Regions from separate parts of the Pantoea sp. X-Soil-TKNS-1280 genome, predicted to be linked through region 2. Evidence: predicted binding sites of a transcription regulator. Region 2 holds the regulator's gene; each other region holds the start of a gene.

Region 1 (3,914 bases), 970 kb from region 2:
GTTTGTCGTACCGGCCTCCCCACATACGCCACGGTGGCTAACTGGACGTTTTGACTCGCTGGCGATTCGCGTTAGCGACCATCCTGATGTGCAGGCGCTGTGTCAGCGCTTCGGTAAACCGCTGGTTTCAACCAGTGCCAATCTTTCAGGCGAGACGCCATGTCGCACCGTTGCCGAAGTCGCTCAGCAATTTGGTGCTGAGTTTCCGGTATTAGCGGGTGAAACGGGCGGACGTCTTAATCCTTCTGAAATCCGCGACGTTATCAGCGGCGAACTTATCCGCCAGGGCTAATTTATGGAAAACTTTGCCGTCTTTGGTAACCCGATTGAACATAGTAAGTCACCTTTTATCCATCGTTTATTCGCAGAGCAAACGGGAATTGAACACCACTATGGTCGCGTATGCGCACCACTGGATGGTTTCCCGCAGGCGATCAGCGAGTTCTTTTCGGCTGGTGGGAAAGGGGCCAATGTGACGTTGCCCTTCAAAGAGCAGGCGTGGGAGTTTGCTGATGAACTCAGCGAGCGTGCTGCGCTCTCTGGGGCGGTCAATACGTTAAAGAAGGATGTGCAGGGGCAGATCCTGGGCGACAACACGGATGGCATCGGCTTACTGAGCGATCTTGAGCGGCTTAACATGATCCGCCCCGGCGATCGGATATTGCTGGTGGGGGCAGGGGGAGCCGCACGCGGCGTGATTTTGCCACTGCTCTCATTAGGGTGCGCACTGACAGTGACGAATCGTACGGTTGAAAAGGCGGAGCTGCTTGCGGATATTTTTCAGCATAGCGGGGCCATTCATGCCTGCGGTTTCACCTCTCTGACTGGCCAGTCGTTTGATCTGATTATCAACGCCACTTCCAGCGGTGTGAAAGGCGATGTGCCGCCATTACCTACTTCTTTGATTTCCCAACATACGCGCTGTTATGACATGTTTTACCAGCCGGGTCTGACGCCATTTTTGTTTTGGTGCCAGCAACAGGGGGCACAACAACTCGCCGATGGATTGGGTATGCTGGTGGGGCAGGCAGCGCATGCTTTTCAGTTATGGCATGGTGTGATGCCTGAGATCACGCCCGTCATTGCGCAATTAAAGCAGGCGATGCAGCCGTGAATCAGGCGATTCAGTTTCCTGATTGGGAAGATTGGGATCAAAACCGGCAAGCGGTGTGTTTTCCGGCGATGGTGAATGGCATGGGGCTGATGTGCGCGATCTCTCTTCAGGCATTGCATGACAGATTCGGTGAGGGAGAAGCGATGGCGCTGTTTAGCGCTCATCGCTGGGATCTGGAAGATGAGGCCGAGCAACTTATCCGTAATGATGAAGTTGATCATCAGGGCTGGGTCTGGCTTTCCTGAGCGAGATAATCATTTTTCCAGCCAACATAGTTGTTTGCTGAGTAACGAAGGCCCTCTATCTCGGCTTCATTAAGCGGGCGAATTTGTTTCACCGGGCTGCCTAAATACAGGTAGCCACTTTCCAGACGCTTGCCGGGGGGGACCAGGCTACCTGCACCAATCATCACATCCTCTTCTACTATTACACCATCCAGCAGAATCGATCCCATGCCAACCAGGACGCGATCGCCAATGGTGCAGCCATGCAGCATAGCTTTGTGGCCCACCGTAACATCTTCACCAATCACCAGAGGGTAACCCGCCGGATTGCTGGCTGACTTATGCGTCACATGGAGGACGCTGCCATCCTGGATATTGGTTCGTGCGCCAATCATCACCTGATTCACGTCACCGCGAATAGCAACCAGTGGCCAGATACTGACATCGTCTCCTAATACAACATCGCCAACCACAACACTGCTTTTATCGATCATGACGCGATCGCCAGTTTGCGGATAGCTGCTTTTATAGGGACGTAAGGCTGTGGACATGATCTTTCTCCTTTTACTCATTTATGCCTAGCCTGAGCGCGATCGGTGCGTCAGACAAGCTAATTATTGAGCGGATCGTTCGTGATCCCAGCAGAAAGGATGAAAACTCACCAGTTGAATCAAAAGATCGAAAAAAGGGGTTGTGCAAAAAAATCGGATTATAATGCGCCTCCACTGACACGGCAAAGCGGCAACGCAGACGGTCAGCGAGGGACGAAGTGATTCATCCCGCCAGAGAAAATCGCTGAAAAAAGTGATTGACTCTGAAGGAGGAAAGCGTAATATACGCCACCTCGCGACAGACGGTTAACCCGCTGCTCGCACTGCTCTTTAACAATTTATCAGACAATCTGTGTGGGCACTCGCAGGATTGATATCAAAAGTCCACGGACTTAAAAAATATCAAGTCTCAAGAGTGAACACGTAATTCATTACGAAGTTTAATTCTTTGAGCATCAAACTTTAAATTGAAGAGTTTGATCATGGCTCAGATTGAACGCTGGCGGCAGGCCTAACACATGCAAGTCGAACGGTAGCACAAAGGAGCTTGCTCCTTGGGTGACGAGTGGCGGACGGGTGAGTAATGTCTGGGGATCTGCCCGATGGAGGGGGATAACTACTGGAAACGGTAGCTAATACCGCATAACGTCGCAAGACCAAAGTGGGGGACCTTCGGGCCTCACACCATCGGATGAACCCAGATGGGATTAGCTAGTAGGTGGGGTAACGGCTCACCTAGGCGACGATCCCTAGCTGGTCTGAGAGGATGACCAGCCACACTGGAACTGAGACACGGTCCAGACTCCTACGGGAGGCAGCAGTGGGGAATATTGCACAATGGGCGCAAGCCTGATGCAGCCATGCCGCGTGTATGAAGAAGGCCTTCGGGTTGTAAAGTACTTTCAGCGGGGAGGAAGGCGGTGAGGTTAATAGCCTCATCGATTGACGTTACCCGCAGAAGAAGCACCGGCTAACTCCGTGCCAGCAGCCGCGGTAATACGGAGGGTGCAAGCGTTAATCGGAATTACTGGGCGTAAAGCGCACGCAGGCGGTCTGTCAAGTCGGATGTGAAATCCCCGGGCTTAACCTGGGAACTGCATTCGAAACTGGCAGGCTAGAGTCTCGTAGAGGGGGGTAGAATTCCAGGTGTAGCGGTGAAATGCGTAGAGATCTGGAGGAATACCGGTGGCGAAGGCGGCCCCCTGGACGAAGACTGACGCTCAGGTGCGAAAGCGTGGGGAGCAAACAGGATTAGATACCCTGGTAGTCCACGCCGTAAACGATGTCGACTTGGAGGTTGTGCCCTTGAGGCGTGGCTTCCGGAGCTAACGCGTTAAGTCGACCGCCTGGGGAGTACGGCCGCAAGGTTAAAACTCAAATGAATTGACGGGGGCCCGCACAAGCGGTGGAGCATGTGGTTTAATTCGATGCAACGCGAAGAACCTTACCTGGCCTTGACATCCACGGAATTTGGCAGAGATGCCTTAGTGCCTTCGGGAACCGTGAGACAGGTGCTGCATGGCTGTCGTCAGCTCGTGTTGTGAAATGTTGGGTTAAGTCCCGCAACGAGCGCAACCCTTATCCTTTGTTGCCAGCGATTCGGTCGGGAACTCAAAGGAGACTGCCGGTGATAAACCGGAGGAAGGTGGGGATGACGTCAAGTCATCATGGCCCTTACGGCCAGGGCTACACACGTGCTACAATGGCGCATACAAAGAGAAGCGACCTCGCGAGAGCAAGCGGACCTCATAAAGTGCGTCGTAGTCCGGATTGGAGTCTGCAACTCGACTCCATGAAGTCGGAATCGCTAGTAATCGTAGATCAGAATGCTACGGTGAATACGTTCCCGGGCCTTGTACACACCGCCCGTCACACCATGGGAGTGGGTTGCAAAAGAAGTAGGTAGCTTAACCTTCGGGAGGGCGCTTACCACTTTGTGATTCATGACTGGGGTGAAGTCGTAACAAGGTAACCGTAGGGGAACCTGCGGTTGGATCACCTCCTTACCTGAAGATACTTTCCCGC
Region 2 (3,914 bases):
AATCCGGCGAAATCGTCGGCCTGCTGGGCCCCAACGGGGCCGGTAAAACCACCACCTTCTACATGGTGGTAGGTATTGTGCCGCGTGATGCCGGTCGCATCGTCATTGATGATGAAGACATCAGTATCCTGCCACTGCATGCGCGCGCGCGCCGTGGCATTGGTTATCTGCCGCAGGAAGCATCGATTTTCCGTCGCCTGAGCGTTTACGACAACCTGATGGCGGTATTGCAGGTTCGTGAAGATCTTAGCGAAGAACAGCGCCAGGACCGTGCCAATGAACTAATGGAAGAGTTCCACATTGAGCACCTGCGTGACAGCATGGGTCAGGCGCTTTCCGGTGGTGAACGCCGCCGTGTGGAGATTGCCCGTGCGCTGGCTGCCAACCCTAAATTCATCCTGCTGGATGAACCATTTGCGGGGGTCGACCCCATTTCCGTTATTGATATCAAGAAGATCATTGAGCATCTGCGCGATAGCGGGCTGGGCGTGCTGATCACCGACCACAACGTGCGCGAAACCCTTGCCGTTTGTGAACGCGCTTACATCGTCAGCCAGGGGCATTTGATTGCCCACGGCACCCCCGATGAAATACTTGCAGATGAGCAGGTTAAGCGTGTTTATTTGGGCGAAGAGTTCAGACTCTGATAAGGTGTCGTAACCTCCGACGTTTGCTTAGGAAATTCAATCCGGATTATGAAGCAAGGTTTGCAACTCAGGCTCAGCCAACAGCTGGCGATGACACCCCAGTTGCAGCAGGCAATCCGCTTGCTGCAACTCTCTACGCTTGAACTCCAGCAGGAATTACAACTGGCGCTGGAAAGCAATCCATTGCTTGAACAATCAGATCTCCATGAAGAAGTAGACACACGCGAATATCAGGAGAGCGAAGCGCTCGACACTCGAGAGGCACTCGAACAAAAGGATATGCCGGAAGAGTTGCCGCTCGACGCCACCTGGGATGAGATCTACACCGCCGGTACACCTTCAGGCACCGGGACCGATTATCAGGATGATGAATTGCCGGTGTACCAGGGGGAGACGACGCAGTCATTGCAGGACTACCTGATGTGGCAGGTCGAGTTGACGCCCTTCACTGATACTGACCGTGCCATTGCGACCTCGATTGTGGATGCGATTGACGATACCGGCTACCTCACCGTGACGTTGCAGGATATCTGCGACAGCATTGGCGATGAGGAGCTGACGCTGGACGAAGTGGAAGCGGTACTGAAACGCGTGCAGCGTTTTGACCCGGTCGGTGTCGGTGCTCGTGATTTACGTGATTGTCTGCTGGTCCAGCTTTCACAATATGCCAGTGATATACCGATGCTGGCCGAAGCGCGCCTCATCGTCAGTGAACATCTCGATCTGCTGGCCAATCATGATTTCCGCAGTCTGATGCGTGTCACGCGTCTGAAAGAAGATGTGTTGAAAGATGCCATGCTGCTGATTCAGTCGCTCGATCCGCGTCCGGGCCAGTCGGTGAATACCAGCGAACCGGAATATGTCATTCCTGATGTGCTGGTACGCAAAACCGGCACGCGCTGGACGGTCGAACTGAATGCTGACAGCGTGCCACGTCTGAAAATCAACCAGCATTATGCCGCGATGGGCGGAGCTGCGCGTAATGACAGCGATAGCCAGTTCATCCGCAGCAACTTACAGGAAGCCCGATGGCTGATTAAGAGCCTGGAGAGCCGCAACGACACGCTGCTAAAAGTGACACGTTGTATTGTCGAGCAGCAGCAGGCGTTCTTTGAGCAGGGCGAGGAGTATATGCGCCCCATGGTGCTGGCGGATATCGCCTCAGCCGTGGATATGCATGAATCCACAATTTCGCGCGTCACCACGCAGAAGTATTTACATAGCCCGCGTGGCATCTTTGAACTGAAGTATTTTTTCTCCAGCCATGTGAACACCGAAGGCGGTGGCGAAGCCTCTTCCACGGCAATACGTGCGCTGGTGAAAAAATTGATCTCTGCGGAAAACCCCGCAAAACCCTTGAGCGACAGCAAACTGACCTCCATGTTATCTGAACAGGGCATCATGGTGGCCCGCCGTACGGTTGCTAAGTATCGCGAGTCTTTGTCCATCCCGCCCTCGAATCAGCGTAAACAGCTGGTTTGAATGTATTGAGAAGGAAGACCTATGCAGATAAACCTTACCGGACTGAATGTAGAGATTACCGAACCGCTGCGTGAATTTGTAAATAGCAAATTTGCCAAACTGGAACACTATTTTGATCGTATCAATCAGGTCTATATTGTTCTGAAAGTGGAGAAGGTAACGCAGATTGCTGATGCAACCTTGCATGTGAACGGCGGGGAGTTGCACGCGACATCGGAAGCGGAAGATATGTACGCGGCCATTGACGGATTGATCGACAAGCTTTCCCGTCAGTTGACTAAACATAAAGACAAACTGAAAAAACACTAACCTTCACGCTTGCAGAGTGCTGACCGGTTCGGCACTCAGAGCACAGAATGGGGCGGGCTGACCGCCCCGTTTTGTCATCTGCGCAAGCGCCAACAGGAGAACCTGCATTTTCCCTGCTAACGGGTTAAAGTGGGTGATCCTCGCGGCTATGTGAACTCGCAAGTGAAACGATGATGAACAACGATCTGACACTGGAATTGAGCTCGGTCCTCACGCTGGACTGCACCCGCAGCGGCGTACACTGCCAGAGTAAAAAACGTGCGCTGGAAATTATCAGCGAGCTGGCAGCTAAGCAGCTCAATCTGCCTCACCAGACGCTTTTCGAAGCAATCCTCACCCGTGAACGCATGGGCAGTACCGGTATTGGCAATGGCATTGCTATTCCGCATGGCAAGCTGGAAGAAGACACCCTGCGCGCCGTAGGTGTGTTTATCAGCCTCGATCAGCCGATCGCCTTTGACGCGGTCGATAATCAGCCAGTAGACCTGCTGTTTGCGCTGCTGGTGCCGGCGGACCAGTGTAAAACCCATCTGCATACGCTATCGCTGGTGGCAAAACGCCTGGCAGATAAAACCGTCTGTCGTCGTCTGCGCGCAGCGCAGAGCGATGAAGAACTCTATGCCATTATCACAGAAGCGCAGGACGACCATCCTTAAGCGACAGACACTTTTACCGGCCAGGGTGCCAGTTTAAAACGGGAGAAATGTGATGGTGCTGATGATCGTTAGCGGTCGGTCAGGCTCAGGAAAATCAGTCGCGTTGCGTGCGCTTGAGGACATGGGATTTTACTGTGTCGATAATCTGCCAGTGGTGCTGCTGCCCGAACTGGCAAATACGTTAACCGAACGCAATATCTCAGCCGCCGTCAGTATTGACGTGCGGAACATGCCCGAATCGCCGGAGATTTTTGAAACCGCCCTCAATAATCTGCCGGAGTCCTTTGCGCCGCAGCTTTTGTTTCTCGATGCCGATCGCAACACGCTGATTCGTCGCTACAGCGATACCCGCCGCCTGCATCCGCTTTCCAGTAAAAACCTGTCACTGGAGAGCGCCATTGATGAGGAAAGCGATTTACTGGAGCCGCTGCGTTCACGCGCCGATCTGATTATCGACACCTCAGAGATGTCGGTGCATGAGCTGGCCGAGATGCTGCGGACCCGTCTGCTGGGTAAACGCGAACGTGAACTGACCATGGTGTTTGAATCCTTTGGCTTCAAACATGGTATTCCAATCGATGCCGATTATGTCTTTGATGTGCGTTTTCTGCCTAACCCGCACTGGGATCCGAAACTGCGTCCGATGACCGGCCTCGATCGTCCGGTGGCAGCGTTTCTCGATCGACATACCGAAGTACATAACTTTATCTACCAGACGCGCAGTTATCTTGAGCTGTGGCTGCCGATGCTGGAAACCAATAATCGCAGTTACCTCACTGTCGCCATTGGCTGTACCGGGGGTAAACACCGTTCGGTGTAC
Region 3 (3,914 bases), 390 kb from region 2:
GGTGACCCACAGCCCCGCCAGCAGCTCCGGCCAATGCGGCCAGAGCGCAGCAAAGTTAAGTTGCCCAATCATTGGCTGTCCTTCTTATGCGCCGAGGTTGGCCGGCAGTGGCGCTTTCAGCCACTCTTCGGACAGCTTGTTCAGAGTGCCGTCTTTAATGCCCTGCTCGATCAACGCATTCACTTTATCTTTCAGCGCAGGCTCGTCCTTTTTCAGACCGATAAAGCACGGGGAATCTTTCAGCATGAACTGCGCGACCGGGGCTTTGGCTGGGTTCTGGCGCGCAATCGCCGCCACGACCAGGTTGCCGGTGGCGATGTACTGCACCTGACCAGAAAGATAAGCCGACAGCGTGGTGTTGTTATCCTCGTAACGTTTCACATCGGCGTCTTTCGGTGCGATGCCGGTCAGAACCATATCCTCGACCGCACCACGCGTTACACCGATGGATTTGCCGCTCAGGGCCGCTGCATCTTTGATTTCTTCGCCTTTCGGACCAAACACACCCAGGAAGAACGGCGCGTAAGCACGGCTAAAGTCGATCACTTTTTCACGTTCGGCATTTTTCCCCATGCTGGAGATCACCAGATCGACCTTATCGGTTTGCAGATACGGCACGCGGTTAGCACTGGAGACAGGCACCAGCTGCAACTTCAGTTTCATCTCTTTGGCGAGATACTTCGCCATGTCGATGTCATAGCCCTGCGGCTGTAAATCGGTGCCGACGGAACCAAACGGCGGGAAGTCCTGCGGTACGGCAATGCGGATAACACCGCGTTTCTGGATGTCCTGCAGCTGATCGGCCATCGCGCTACCGACCTGCGCCATCATTAACGCAGCGCCTGCTACTGCCATTAAAACTTTTTTCATTATGCACCCCGGTGAGTTTACGTGAAACAAAAGATTCTTGATTAATCGTTCTGCAACTAATGTGCCAACCGAAACAAAAAGAACACTTCCATGAAAAATCAGGGTTGCAGCTTTATCAGGGTGAAAAAAACCGGCGCAGCGCCGGGACGTCAAAGCGATCAAAAAAGGTGCAAAGCACCAAAACGGTGCCCTTTAACGGTGTTCCAGCTCATCCAGATGCTGGTAGAGATCGGCGATTTGATGAATACGCTGGCGACCTTGCGACAACATTTCATGCAACAGGGCATTAGCCAGCAGGTTCACCAGACTCATGGCGGAGGCATAGCTGTCGAAGGCGGAGACGCTGTCGAGCGGTGCACACAGCTGCCAGCGCGCCAGGGTGAGCACGCCCTGCGCCTGCGGTTCACACAGCGCCAGCACCGGGATATTACTTTGTTGTAGCTGCTGCATCAGCGGGCGGAGGATGCGGGGCCGACGGCGAAACGCCATCACCACCACCACATCTTCCGGGGTGATATCCACCAGCTCCTCACCCAGCGTCTGGCCGGGTTGCGGCAGCACATGGACCTGCGGACGCGCCTGCATCAGCTGCTGGCGCAGATGCAGCGCTACCGGATAGGCATTACGCATGCCGACGATAAACAGCCGTTTCGCCTGCGCCAGCGCCTGAATCACCTCGCCAAACTGCTGCGGATCAATGCTGTTGACCCACTGCGTCAGGTTCGCCATCTCCTGCTTGTAATGACGCGACAGCAGCGTGTTGCCCTGCACCGCATCGCGGTTGTCCGTCAGGGGCATACCGCTCTGGCGCAGCGTGCGCAGCTCATCACGCATGTCTTTGTATTTTTCGTAGCCAAGGCGCTTGAACAGGCGGCTCACCGTCGCTTTTGACACACCACTCAGCCGCGCCAGTTCCGCACTGTTATAGCTGATCAGGTCGTCAAAATGGTCAAAGACAAAATCGGCAATGCGCTGCTCCTGCGGCGACAGTTGCGGATAGTGGCTACGGAGGCGTTCATCTAACTGTTTCATCATTCGTCCTGTAACTTTCGTTTCATCACAAGCTAGCATAAATCGATCCACAATGGTTTTCCTGCCAAAACTGGAACAGCTCTTGCTATAACTTCCCCACGTACCCGAAAAATGAGTTCACTATGATACAGAGCAATATGGCGCCATTAGGCATGGCCGTAACCCCGCACCATCTCGCCAGCGAAAGCGCCTTAGCGGTGCTGCGCGAAGGTGGCAACGCCATTGAAGCCATGGTTGCGGCTGCCGCCACTATCGCCGTGGTCTACCCGCATATGAACGGGCTGGGCGGTGACGGCTTCTGGCTGATTGTGCCGCCGGGTGGCGATCCCATCGCTATCGATGCCAGCGGTGCTGCCGGTTCACTGGCGCACTTCGATTTTTATCACGGCGCAACAAAAATTCCACATCGCGGACCGAAAGCGGCGCTGACCGTGGCAGGCACCGTCAGCGGCTGGCAGGAAGCCCTGGCTTATTCTGCCGAGCTGGGAGCCACAGCATTGCCGCTGCCACGCCTGCTACGTGACGCTATCCGCTATGCGGCTGACGGCATTCCCGTCACTGACTCGCAGGCCGCCGCCACTGCTGCTAAACGCCATGAATTGCAGGATCAGCCGGGGTTTGCTGCCACCTTTTTGCCCGATGGCGAAGTGCCTGCGGCAGGTAGCCGTTTCACCCAACCGGCGCTGGCGAATACCCTCAGCCTGCTGTGTGAGCAGGGATTAGACAGTTTTTATCGCGGTGAACTGGCGCATCATCTGGCACGGGAAATGTCGGCACTCGGCATGCCGGTCACCCTCGAAGATTTGCAACGCCAGCAGGCCCGCCGCTGCACGCCGTTGCATCTGGCGCACAGCGAAGGCGATATCTGGAACATGACGCCACCCACCCAGGGGTTGGTGTCGCTGGCGATTCTGGGCATTACCGATCAGCTCAATATGGCGGATGCCGATGAAACACAGACCGTGCATCGCATCGTTGAAGCCACCAAGAAAGCCTTTGCCCTGCGCGATCAACATATTACCGATCCGCGCCATATCGACATTGATGTGCAAAGCCTGCTGGATGCCGATCATCTCGCTGGCCTGGCCGCGCAGATTGATGATGCCAATGCCGCCCCGTGGGGCACCGGTAAAGGTCCGGGAGATACTGTGTGGATGGGGGTGATGGACAGCAGCGGGCTGGCGGTCTCCTTTATCCAGAGCATTTATCACGAATTTGGCAGCGGCGTGGTTCTGCCGGGCACCGGTATCACCTGGCAAAACCGTGGCGCGGCCTTCAGTTTGCAACCCGGCCACCTGCTGGCGCTGGCACCCGGCAAACAACCGTTCCACACCCTTAACCCGGCGGCGGCACGCCTGAAAGATGGCCGCACCATGGTGTATGGCTCAATGGGCGGCGACGGCCAGCCACAGACCCAGGCGGCAATTTTTACCCGCCATGTTATCCAGGGATTGCCGTTGCAACAGGCGGTGAGCTCGCCGCGCTGGCTGCTGGGCCGTACCTGGGGACAATCCTCTGACTCCCTTAAACTGGAAGCGCGTGTGGCGCCGGAAACGGTACAGCAGTTGCGCGCACTGGGTCATGAAGTGGAACTGTTACCTGATTTTAGCGAGGTGGTCGGCCATGCTGGTGCCATTGTTCGCCATAATAACGGCATGCTGGAAGGCGCGTTTGATCCGCGCAGCAACGGCAGCGCCGCTGGTTTCTAAGGAGAAAACTGATGAGTGCACAACCGGACTGGGCTGCCTATATTGCCCAGATGGAACAGATTCTGGCGCTGGAGCTGGATGAGGCGCGCCGCGCCGAACTTTTGACCCAATTTAACCGCATTGCCGCGATGGCTGAACCGCTGATGGCTTATCCGCTCGACGATCGTCTGGAAGTGGCGGGAGTGTATAAGCTATGAAACTTTCTGCCCTCTCAATCAGCGCGCTGCAACAGGCACTGAGCAACGGTGACATCAGTGCGCGTGACATCGCCGAACACACGTTAAGCGCGATTGAACAGCATAA
Region 4 (3,914 bases), 620 kb from region 2:
GGTAACGGCGTGCCGAATAATTTCCGTGAACTTTGCGCCAGTAATTGCTGTGCTGCCGGGTTGGCGTAATGAATTACCAGTTCATTATCGACCAGCAAAATACTGTTTATCAGGGAATTGAGAATCTGCCCCGCATCGGGCAGCGTGCCAGTTGCCATACAGCGTTCCTCTGCACTAATTCAGTGCATTATAGCCTTTGGTGGTAAAACCCGTCATTTGAACGATGAATTCGTGGAGAAAAAAGCCCATCCGAAGATGGGCTGAAAGTTTCCACGGCAACAAAAAATCTTCTGCGTCTTTCGTGCCGCAGCCGCGTTGGCTGCCCTCACTCACCCGGGTCACTGAGCTATCTCAGCTCCCTGGGATTCTTTCAGTTGCCGCCTTGCTGCAACACGAAATCCGCCGAATATTCCATAGGATTAAACGCTATAGTACAGCTCGAACTCTACCGGGTGCGGAGTCATGCGAACGCGGTCATTTTCAGACTTACGCAGTTCGATGTACGCGTCGATAGCGTCGTCAGTGAACACGCCACCACGGGTCAGGAACTCGCGGTCTTCGTTCAGGCAGTTCAGCGCTTCTTCCAGTGAACCAGCCACTTTTGGAATCTCAGCTTCTTCTTCCGGCGGCAGGTCATACAGGTTTTTGTCCATCGCATCACCAGGGTGGATCTTGTTGATGATGCCGTCGAGGCCAGCCATCAGCAGTGCGGTGAATGCCAGGTACGGGTTAGCAGCCGGGTCCGGGAAGCGCGCTTCGATACGACGCGCTTTCGGGCTGGCAACAACCGGGATACGGATTGAAGCAGAACGGTTACGGGCAGAGTAAGCCAGCATTACCGGTGCTTCGTAGCCTGGGACCAGACGCTTATAAGAGTTGGTGGTCGGGTTAGCCAGGGCGTTGATGGCTTTAGCGTGCTTGATGATACCGCCGATGTAGAACAGAGCAGTTTCAGACAGGCCGCCGTATTTGTCGCCAGAGAACAGGTTCACGCCGCCTTTAGACAGGGACATGTGGCAGTGCATACCTGAACCGTTGTCACCAAACATTGGCTTCGGCATGAAGGTTGCGGTTTTGCCGTAAGCGTGAGCAACGTTGTGAACAACGTATTTGTAGATCTGAATTTCGTCAGCTTTTTTGGTCATGGTGTTGAAGCGGGTAGCCACTTCGTTCTGACCAGCAGTTGCTACTTCGTGGTGATGCGCTTCAACCACCAGACCCATCTGCTCCATGGTCAGACACATGGCAGAACGGATGTCCTGAGCTGAGTCAACCGGAGGAACCGGGAAGTAACCACCTTTGATACCCGGACGGTGACCTTTGTTACCGCCTTCGTATTCTTTACCGGTGTTCCATGCTGCTTCGATATCGTCGATAGCAACGTGTGAACCAGAAGTAGAAGAACCGAAACGGATGTCATCGAACAGGAAGAATTCCGGCTCAGGTCCAAACAGAACGGTATCAGCGATGCCAGAAGAGCGCAGGAAATCTTCAGCGCGCTTAGCAATTGAACGCGGGTCGCGATCGTAGCCCTGCATGGTGCCTGGCTCAAGGATGTCACAACGGATGATCAGCGTCGGGTCTTCGAAGAACGGATCCAGAACGGCAGTGGTTGCGTCCGGCATCAGCACCATGTCTGATTCGTTAATGCCTTTCCAGCCACCGATGGAGGAGCCATCGAACATTTTGCCTTCTTCGAAGAAGTCAGCGTTAACCTGGTGAGCAGGGATAGTAACGTGCTGTTCTTTACCTTTGGTATCGGTAAAACGCAGGTCAACAAACTTAACTTCGTGCTCGTTCATCATCGAGAGAACGTGTTCAGCGGACATACTCAACTCTCCTGGAAATTGTCATTGTCGTCGTGGTGAGAGAACTTCGTTGCCTGGAATGTGCCATGGCTTCTGACATCTCCTAACCAAAGATCTCGGCAAGCTCTTCAACCGTTGTGCAACTGTCGTTTTCGCTTGAAAATACTAAAGCGAATTCTGTGCCAACTTTTTTATTACAGGTAAAATCGTGCTGTGGTGCGCCCTTTAGTGAGTCGGTGGCTGCACCAGGATGGATTGAGTGCACTTAAATGGTGCTTTGCTGGCGAATTTAAGCACCGTAATGGTGCAAAACGCCATCGCAGTGCAGATTAATGCACCGCAATTGGTGCTAAAAACCAGCACTTCAAGAAACTTTAGGCGAAATCTGTGATCATGTTCAGTCTTCCGCTTAATCCGTGTACAATACCGCGTTATTTCTATAATGCCTGAGGCAAAGCTGTGACCGAAAATTTGCGTAACATCGCCATCATCGCGCACGTCGACCATGGTAAGACCACCCTGGTTGATAAACTGCTGCAACAGTCCGGTACTTTCGACGCCCGTACCGAAGCGACTGAGCGTGTGATGGACTCCAACGATTTGGAGAAAGAGCGTGGAATTACCATCCTCGCAAAAAACACCGCCATCAAATGGAATGATTACCGTATCAACATCGTTGATACCCCGGGACACGCCGACTTCGGTGGTGAAGTTGAGCGCGTAATGTCCATGGTGGACTCGGTGCTGCTGGTTGTTGATGCGATGGATGGCCCGATGCCGCAAACCCGCTTCGTAACCAAAAAAGCATTCGCCCACGGCCTGAAGCCGATTGTTGTTATTAACAAAATCGACCGTCCTGGCGCACGTCCGGATTGGGTGGTGGATCAGGTATTTGACCTGTTCGTTAACCTTGATGCGACGGACGAACAGCTGGACTTCCCGATCATTTATGCTTCAGCGCTGAATGGTATCGCGGGTCTGGACCACAACGACATGGCTGACGACATGACCCCGCTGTATCAGGCGATCGTTGACCGTGTTTCCCCGCCGCAGGTTGAAGTTGAAGCGCCGCTGCAGATGCAGATCTCTCAGCTGGACTACAACAACTACCTGGGTGTTATCGGTATCGGCCGCATCAAACGCGGTAAAGTGAAGCCGAACCAACAGGTTACGATCATCGATAGCGAAGGCAAAACCCGCAACGGTAAAGTCGGTAAAGTGCTGGGCCACCTCGGCCTGGAACGTATCGAAAGCGACCTTGCTGAAGCTGGCGATATCATCGCGATCACCGGTCTGGGTGAGCTGAACATTTCTGACACCATTTGTGATCCGCAGAATGTTGAAGCGCTGCCTGCTCTGAGCGTGGATGAGCCGACTGTGACCATGTTCTTTAACGTAAACACCTCACCGTTCTGCGGTAAAGAAGGTAAATACGTGACTTCGCGCCAGATTCTGGAGCGTCTGAACAAAGAGCTGGTACACAACGTGGCACTGCGTGTTGAAGAAACTGCTGATGCTGATGCATTCCGCGTTTCTGGTCGTGGTGAGCTGCACCTGTCAGTTCTGATCGAAAACATGCGTCGTGAAGGTTACGAACTGGCGGTATCCCGTCCGAAAGTTATCTTCCGTGAGCACGAAGGCCGTAAGCAGGAGCCGTTCGAGAACGTGACCCTGGACATCGAAGAAACCCACCAGGGTTCTGTGATGATGGCGATGGGTGAGCGTAAAGGCGACATGAAAAACATGGACCCGGATGGTAAAGGCCGTGTGCGTCTTGACTACGTGATCCCAAGCCGTGGTCTGATTGGCTTCCGTAACGAATTCATGACCATGACTTCAGGTACCGGTCTGCTGTACTCCACCTTCAGCCACTACGACGACGTTCGTCCGGGTGAAGTGGGCCAGCGCCAGAATGGCGTACTGATCTCCAACGGTCAGGGTAAAGCGGTAGCCTTCGCCCTGTTCGGTCTGCAGGATCGCGGTAAGCTGTTCCTGGGTCACGGTGCGGAAGTTTATGAAGGTCAGATCATCGGTATTCACAGCCGTTCTAATGACCTGACTGTAAACTGCCTGACCGGTAAAAAACTGACCAACATGCGTGCGTCA

The links. Region 2 encodes sigma-54, which starts transcription at its own class of promoters, with help from an activator protein. Its sites were predicted from a motif close to GTTGGCACANNTTTCGCTNT; they were not measured.
Region 1: the regulator sigma-54 is predicted to act here: its motif matches at 2,163-2,182, upstream of AC6I8X_RS18185 (gamma carbonic anhydrase family protein).
Region 3: the regulator sigma-54 is predicted to act here: its motif matches at 1,972-1,991, upstream of AC6I8X_RS04365 (gamma-glutamyltransferase family protein).
Region 4: the regulator sigma-54 is predicted to act here: its motif matches at 1,976-1,995, upstream of glnA (glutamate--ammonia ligase).

Annotation. Positions count from the first base shown of each region.
Region 1 is NZ_AP035962.1:3,916,123-3,920,036, reverse strand. It holds gene tsaC (L-threonylcarbamoyladenylate synthase type 1 TsaC) at 1-292, shown strand, start outside; gene aroE (shikimate dehydrogenase) at 296-1,114, shown strand; gene AC6I8X_RS18190 (DUF1488 family protein) at 1,111-1,359, shown strand; gene AC6I8X_RS18185 (gamma carbonic anhydrase family protein) at 1,335-1,889, opposite strand; rRNA gene AC6I8X_RS18180 (16S ribosomal RNA) at 2,354-3,895, shown strand.
Region 2 is NZ_AP035962.1:578,999-582,912, reverse strand. It holds gene lptB (LPS export ABC transporter ATP-binding protein) at 1-647, shown strand, start outside; gene rpoN (RNA polymerase factor sigma-54) at 696-2,129, shown strand; gene hpf (ribosome hibernation promoting factor) at 2,151-2,438, shown strand; gene ptsN (PTS IIA-like nitrogen regulatory protein PtsN) at 2,612-3,094, shown strand; gene rapZ (RNase adapter RapZ) at 3,147-3,914, shown strand, end outside.
Region 3 is NZ_AP035962.1:965,785-969,698, reverse strand. It holds gene AC6I8X_RS04380 (amino acid ABC transporter permease) at 1-72, opposite strand, end outside; gene AC6I8X_RS04375 (transporter substrate-binding domain-containing protein) at 85-870, opposite strand; gene hpxU (MurR/RpiR family transcriptional regulator HpxU) at 1,063-1,902, opposite strand; gene AC6I8X_RS04365 (gamma-glutamyltransferase family protein) at 2,025-3,611, shown strand; gene hpxX (oxalurate catabolism protein HpxX) at 3,623-3,808, shown strand; gene AC6I8X_RS04355 (AtzE family amidohydrolase) at 3,805-3,914, shown strand, end outside.
Region 4 is NZ_AP035962.1:4,265,063-4,268,976, reverse strand. It holds gene glnL (nitrogen regulation protein NR(II)) at 1-158, opposite strand, end outside; gene glnA (glutamate--ammonia ligase) at 420-1,829, opposite strand; gene typA (ribosome-dependent GTPase TypA) at 2,268-3,914, shown strand, end outside.